Regions from separate parts of the Pantoea sp. X-Soil-TKNS-1279 genome, predicted to be linked through region 1. Evidence: predicted binding sites of a transcription regulator. Region 1 holds the regulator's gene; each other region holds the start of a gene.
What was found. Region 1 encodes LexA, which represses DNA repair genes until DNA is damaged. Its sites were predicted from a motif close to TNCTGTATGTACATACAGNA; they were not measured.
Positions count from the first base shown of each region.

Region 2: the regulator LexA is predicted to act here: its motif matches at 1,482-1,501, upstream of umuD (translesion error-prone DNA polymerase V autoproteolytic subunit).
Region 3: the regulator LexA is predicted to act here: its motif matches at 1,146-1,165, upstream of AC6I8N_RS09085 (metal-dependent hydrolase).

Region 1 covers NZ_AP035948.1:383,091-385,357, reverse strand. The annotation lists gene dinF (MATE family efflux transporter DinF) at 1-844, opposite strand, end outside; gene lexA (transcriptional repressor LexA) at 935-1,549, opposite strand; gene AC6I8N_RS01720 (diacylglycerol kinase) at 1,655-2,023, opposite strand; gene plsB (glycerol-3-phosphate 1-O-acyltransferase PlsB) at 2,149-2,267, shown strand, end outside.
Region 2 covers NZ_AP035948.1:1,870,587-1,872,853, forward strand. The annotation lists gene AC6I8N_RS08880 (membrane-bound PQQ-dependent dehydrogenase, glucose/quinate/shikimate family) at 1-982, shown strand, start outside; gene umuD (translesion error-prone DNA polymerase V autoproteolytic subunit) at 1,022-1,432, opposite strand; gene AC6I8N_RS08890 (glycoside hydrolase family 28 protein) at 1,568-2,267, opposite strand, start outside.
Region 3 covers NZ_AP035948.1:1,916,060-1,918,326, reverse strand. The annotation lists gene kduI (5-dehydro-4-deoxy-D-glucuronate isomerase) at 1-271, shown strand, start outside; gene kduD (2-dehydro-3-deoxy-D-gluconate 5-dehydrogenase KduD) at 289-1,050, shown strand; gene AC6I8N_RS09085 (metal-dependent hydrolase) at 1,183-1,773, shown strand; gene AC6I8N_RS09080 (L-cystine transporter) at 1,926-2,267, shown strand, end outside.

The DNA.
Region 1 (2,267 bases):
ACGCGGTGAAAGTCAGAAACATCAACAGCACCGCATTGACCGCTACCACATCCGGGCCAATACGTGCACCGAGTATCGTCAGGGAAGCAAAGCAGATTTGTAGCAGGAAGGAGCGCAACATAATGTCGCGATTGAGGCGAAACAGACGAGCAGCATCACCGCGCCAACTCTCCCGCAGCATCGCCAAATCAATTCCGCGCAGCTTCAATACACGCGCCACCATCCATAATCCGACGGCAAGGGTCGTATATTCAGCCAGTGCCGTTGCTGCTGCGGCACCTGCTACGCCCCAATGCAGCCCCAACACAAACGCCAGATCCAACAGGATATTGACCAAATTCCCCACCACCAGTAGCACCACTGGCGCACGCGCATATTGCACCCCCAACAACCAACCGAGGATGACCAGGTTTGCCAGCGTGGCGGGAGCGCTCAGCCAGCGAATCTGAATGAACAATTGCGCCTGCTGTTGGACCTCCTGGCTGCCACCCATCAGCACCGCTGCCAGATTACTGACTGGCGTGCGCAGCAAAATAAACAGCACACCGGCCACCAGGGCAATGAGTAAAGGCTGGGTAAGCGCCCGAGCCAGTGCCTTTTTGTTGCCAGCACCAAATGCCTGAGCAGTCAGCCCGGTGGTGCTCATACGTAAAAACAGCAGCAACATAAAGATGAAACTGGTCGCCGTGGTGCCAACCGCCACACCGCCGAGATAAATGGGACTATCGAGATGACCAATGACGGCGGTATCAACCACGCCAAGTAGCGGAACAGTGATATTGGAGAGAATCATAGGCAGCGCCAGCCGCCAGAGTGCTTTGTCAGAGGAGGAAAACAGCTGCATCAGCCCGTCCCGGTTTGCTGCACTACCGTCTTGTCAGAGAATAAAACCACGGCAGCACAGAAGGCTGCCGTAGCAGGGGGAATCAAGGTATCAGAGCCACTCGCCGTTACGCACAATGCCTACCGCCAGCCCTTCGACCGTCAGGGATTGTTCGCGGGTATCAACAACAATCGGCTGGAAGTCGCTGTTTTCCGGCAGCAGTTGCACAATTGCGCCCTGCTTTTTCCAGCGCTTCACCGTGACTTCATCATCGATACGTGCGACGACAACCTGGCCGTTACGCACTTCCTGTGTTTTGTGTACCGCCAGCAGATCACCATCCATAATGCCGATATCTTTCATCGACATGCCGCTGACACGTAGCAGGAAATCAGCGCTGGGTTTGAACAGGTTAGCATCGACCTGGTAGTGCGCTTCAATGTGCTCCTGCGCCAGCAAAGGTTCACCCGCAGCGACACGGCCAACCAATGGCAGCCCCTCACTGGCTTCTTCTTCCATCAATAAACGAATGCCGCGCGAAGCGCCGGAAACGATCTCAATAACGCCTTTACGCGCTAATGCTTTCAGGTGTTCTTCTGCCGCATTAGGTGAGCGGAAGCCCAGCTGCGAAGCAATTTCCGCACGCGTTGGCGGCATGCCCGTCTGGTTAATATGGTCGCGAATCAGATCATAGACCTGTTGCTGCCTGCTGGTTAACGCTTTCATCCCGCCCCCTGGTTGTTTATACAGTCGCTGTGAGTATATACAGGTATTGGTGAAATGGAAACCAAAACTGAGGGAAAAATCAGCGAGTTGATGAATCCGGAATCCTTATCGCAAATGTGACCAAAGCAGCGCGATCCAGACAAACAGCGCCAGTAAAATAGCCAGCAACACGGCGGCCGATCCCATGTCTTTCGCGCGTCCAGCCAGCGGATGGCGTTCCTGACCAATGCGGTCGACAACGGCTTCAATGGCGCTATTCAGGATCTCAACAATGACCACCAGCACTACGGAACCAATCATGAGTACGCGGGAAATAGCATCAACATCCAGCCAGCACGCCACTATAATTGCCACTAATGCGGCAATAGCTTCCTGGCGAAACGCTGCTTCATGTGTCCAGGCAGCGCGCAATCCCTGCCAGGAATAACCGGCTGCTTTCACTATCCTGAGAAAACCGGTGACGTTATTTGCCATGTCGTTGAACCCTTTACTCGTTTTGACGTCAATGTCTGGGCAGCCGGAGTGGTGCAGCCACAGATTTTCGCGGCGCATTCTGGTATGCTTGCCGCGCTTTGCTAACAAGAGGCTTGAAGTTGTCTATGTCAGGTTGGCGTAAACTTTATTATAAATTATTGAATTTACCACTCTCCATTTTGGTAAAGAGTAAGGCCATTCCCGCCGATCCCGTGTCCGAGCATGGACTGGATCCGACGCGGCC
Region 2 (2,267 bases), 1.5 Mb from region 1:
GGTGATGTACAACATGAAGAATGAGCAGGGCGAAGTGGTGCCTGCGCTGATTCAGACCAGCAAAATGGGTGAAATCTTCGTCCTGGATCGCCGCACCGGTAAGCCGGTGAGTAAAGTCGAAGAGAAACCGGTACCAACTTCTCCGGCAGCGCAGGAAGAACATCTGTCGCCGACCCAGCCGTTCTCAGTGGATATGCCAACTATCGGTCTGGAGCAACTGAACGAGAAGAAGATGTGGGGCGTCAGCATGTTTGACCAGCTCTACTGCCGCATTCTGTTCAAATCGGCGCTCTATTCCGGCATCTTCCAGCCGAACAGCGAGAAAACCTACCTGGAGTTCCCGGCGACCATGGGTGGCATGAACTGGGGTGGGGTGTCTATTGATGAAACTTCCGGCATTCTTTACGTCAATGATATCCGTCTGGGTATGCTGATGGCGCTGAAGAGTAAGGAAGAAGCGAAGGGACAGAAAATCTCCCTGAACGAAGTTCCGCAATGGGCCGGTACTATCCGTCCTCAGATCAGCGGGCCTTACGTTGGCGTGCGGATGGATAACTTTGCATCCTTCCTGCAAGTGCCGTGTCAGCATCCGCCGTTTGGTACCATGACCGCCATCGATCTGCACAGTAAGAAAATCGTCTGGCAGGTGCCAATGGGAACGGTGGAAGACACCGGTCCTCTGGGGGTAAAAACCCATCTGCCGATGCCGGTAGGTATGCCAACGTTGGGCGGCCCGACCACCACCAAAAGCGGTTTAGTGTTCTTTGCCGGTAGCCAGGATAATTACCTGCGTGCGCTGGACAGCAAAACCGGTAAGGAAGTGTGGAAAGCGCGTCTGCCGGTGGGAGCGACTGCGTCACCGTTGATTTATCAGTCAGCGAAAACCGGTAAAGAGTACATCGTGATCTCGGCAGGCGGTGCGGCGCACTCGCCGGATGTCGGTGATTATCTGATTGCTTACGCTTTGCCAGACAAAGCGTAAGTCTGACAACGCCCGGCGATATAAGCCGGGCGTTTTCACTCAACGTGCCGCATAAATAATAAAAGTCACCACGCCAAAGATCTCCAGTTGTTCATCTTCTGCCGGGGTAATCGGCGCGTAGCGTGGGTTCATGGCGAGCAGTTGCACACGCGGAAACTGTTGTAACCGTTTAACCGTAAACTCGCCGTTAATGGCCGCCACCACAATATCGCCATGTTTCGCATCCAGCGCACTGTCGACCACCAGTAAATCCCCTTCACTGATATTCGCGTCGCGCATGGAATCCCCTTCCACCCGGACAAAATAGGTGGCGTTGGGATGGGCGACCAGATGCTTGTTCAGATCCAGTCTGCGCTCGACGTAATCTGCCGCCGGGGAGGGGAAACCGCAGTGGACTCGCTCAAGAAAGAGTGGCAATTGATGCGGCGGTGCACCGGGCATCGGACGCATCAAGAGAGGAGAGAAGGGATGAACTTTCATGGCGAATTCTCAATGATAAAACTGTACGTATATACAGTATTATTATCAGTCAATTCTGAGATCGCAATACGTTATCCCACCATTATTTTGTAAAACCCATAGATATCAATTAATTGATGAGTTTTCCCGGTGTAATGTCACCGCCGGTCCCTCAGCCAGCGTTTTTCCTTTATTTGCGCTAACAGACACATGATCCAGCCTTGCGGTGACGTATCTGGCCTGCACCCCGTATTCAGCGGTGATGGCAATATGGTGCAGATTGACATCGGTGATCGGTGCTTCCGGCAATCCGCTCAATATCATGGCGTATTTGGCACCGGTCGCCGCCAGATGATTGACGGTGATACCTGAGATAAAAGGCGTGGTGGCCGTCACCGGCGCTGGCGTGATAGGGGCAACCAGTGAATGACCTGCCGCACCGGCCTGACCGGAGTAACTGTCGGTAACCAGCAGCGGTGTGGCAACATTTGTCATCGTCACATGGTCAACCAGGAATGGCCCAATCTTGTTGCCGCGATCGCGACCTGATTTCACGCGCAGCCCATTTTCTGCGCCGATAAATCTCACATGTGAAACCACCACATTGCCGATACCGTTGATCGTCTCGCTACCCAGTGATATCCCATGTCCTTGTCTCATCACGGAATCCTGAACAGTGATATTTTCAGATTTTCCTCCGCTGCCCACGGTGATACCTGATTTGATGGCGATATGATCATCACCGGTACTGATGTCGGCGTGTTTTATCCGGATGTCTGTAGAAGAAACGATATCGATACCATCGGTATTCGGTGAGGTGATGGGG
Region 3 (2,267 bases), 1.5 Mb from region 1:
GTGGAACACCATGCCGTGCCACACCCATGAACGCCGCATGGAGGTCTATTTCTATTTTGATATGGCTGAGGACAGCGCGGTGTTTCATATGATGGGACAGCCCCAGGAAACCCGCCATCTGTTGGTACATAACGAACAGGCGGTGATTTCGCCAAGCTGGTCAATCCATGCCGGTGTTGGCACCCAACGCTATACCTTTATCTGGGGCATGGTGGGTGAAAATCAGGTGTTTGATGACATGGACCACGTCAGCGTCAGCGCTCTGCGCTAGTGCCTAAGGAGAAGATAATGATTCTGAACGCTTTTCATCTTGAAGGAAAAATCGCGCTGGTCACCGGTTGTAACACTGGATTGGGTCAGGGGATGGCGATCGGTCTGGCACAGGCGGGCTGCGATATTATTGGTGTCAACCGCGCCGGACCGGATGATACCGCCGCCAAAGTTGAAGCACTGGGACGCCGTTTCTGGCCGATTCAGGCCGATCTGAGCCAGCCCTCCATCGTGCCACAGGTGGTGGAACAGGCGGTCGCACTGGCGGGACGCATTGATATTCTGGTCAATAACGCGGGGATTATCCGGCGTGAGGATGCGCTGAACTTTAGCGAAAAAGACTGGGACGATGTGATGAATATCAACAGCAAGAGCCTGTTTTTCCTCTCTCAACAGGTGGCGCGACAATTTATCGCTCAGGGGAATGGCGGCAAGATCATCAACATCGCCTCGATGCTCTCTTTCCAGGGTGGAATCCGCGTGCCCTCCTATACCGCATCGAAAAGCGCCGTCATGGGGCTGACACGGCTGATGGCCAATGAATGGGCGAAGCACGGCATCAATGTCAACGCCATTGCCCCCGGTTACATGGCGACGAACAACACGCAACAAATCCGTGATGATGAGTCGCGCAGTGAAGAGATCCTCGCCCGTATCCCGGCCGGACGTTGGGGCGCACCGGACGATATGATGGGGCCAGTGGTGTTCCTCGCTTCCAGTGCATCGGATTACGTTCACGGCTATACGCTAGCGGTGGATGGCGGTTGGCTGGCGCGCTAAGCTGCTCTTTTCCCGCGTCATTCTGACGCGGGTATCGTCTTAAATTCACGCCTGGTTACAGCGTCACATATTCTCATTCACTGGATAAATCCCTATACTGGATGCATCGACAGTTTGCAGCCAGGTTTTATCATGACGGCCGAAGGCCACATCATTTTCGCCATTGCCAGTGCTATTTTTGCCAAGCGCGCGGAGCTCACGCCGGTAATGGCCAGTGCCGACTGGTGGCATCTGGTGCCGGCTGCACTGCTGACCTGTTTGCTGCCGGATATTGATCATCCCAAATCGGTGCTGGGACAACGTCTGAAGTGGCTTTCCCAGCCCATCGCTCGCGCCTTTGGTCATCGCGGTTTTACCCACAGCCTGCTGGCGGTGGCAGTAAGCTTGTGGCTGTTTCAGATTAATGTCCCCGCCAGTTGGCCCATCCCTGCGGATGTGTTGCAGGGCATGACTCTGGGCTATCTCAGCCATATTGTCGCCGATATGCTCACACCTGCTGGCGTTCCCCTACTGTGGCCCTGCCGCTGGCGCTTTCGCCTGCCGCTGCTGAACAGCCAAAAAGGCAACCAACTGGAACGCGCCCTTTGCCTCGCACTGGTCGGCTACGCGCTGTGGTTTCCACCTGGGTTGCCGTCTTTTGGTGCAAACGGCTGGCCTGAACAATTGTTCAACACCTTACAAAATGGCGTAGGTCGTATAATAAACAGTCAAAGCGCGCGATAATAAGACAAAAATCAGGATAAAGTTATAATCAATTCTATTTGGATATAAGCCTGCACATTTATGAACTGTTAACATGCGCGGATTCCTTTCAGGAATCACCCTGTATTCCGCGCCTGAACATGCAGAGGCGCGGCAAATCTCTGGAGTAGAGCATGGATTTTCCCCTGATTATTAATCTCGTGGTGTTCGCCGCGTTGCTGGTGTTATTAGCACGCATTGGTAACGCGCGCTGGAGCCTGTCAAAACGCGTATTAACTGGCCTGGTGTTCGGCGTGTTGTTTGGTCTGGCGCTGCAAGCCATTTACGGTGAGAACAGCCCGGTGGTGAAAGCCTCGATTGGCTGGTTCAACATTGTCGGCAACGGTTACGTGCAATTGTTGCAGATGATCGTGATGCCGCTGGTCTTCGCTTCCATCCTCAGCGCGGTGGCTCGCCTGCACAATGCCTCTTCACTGGGCAAAATCAGCGTACTGACCATCGGCGTGTTGTTGTTT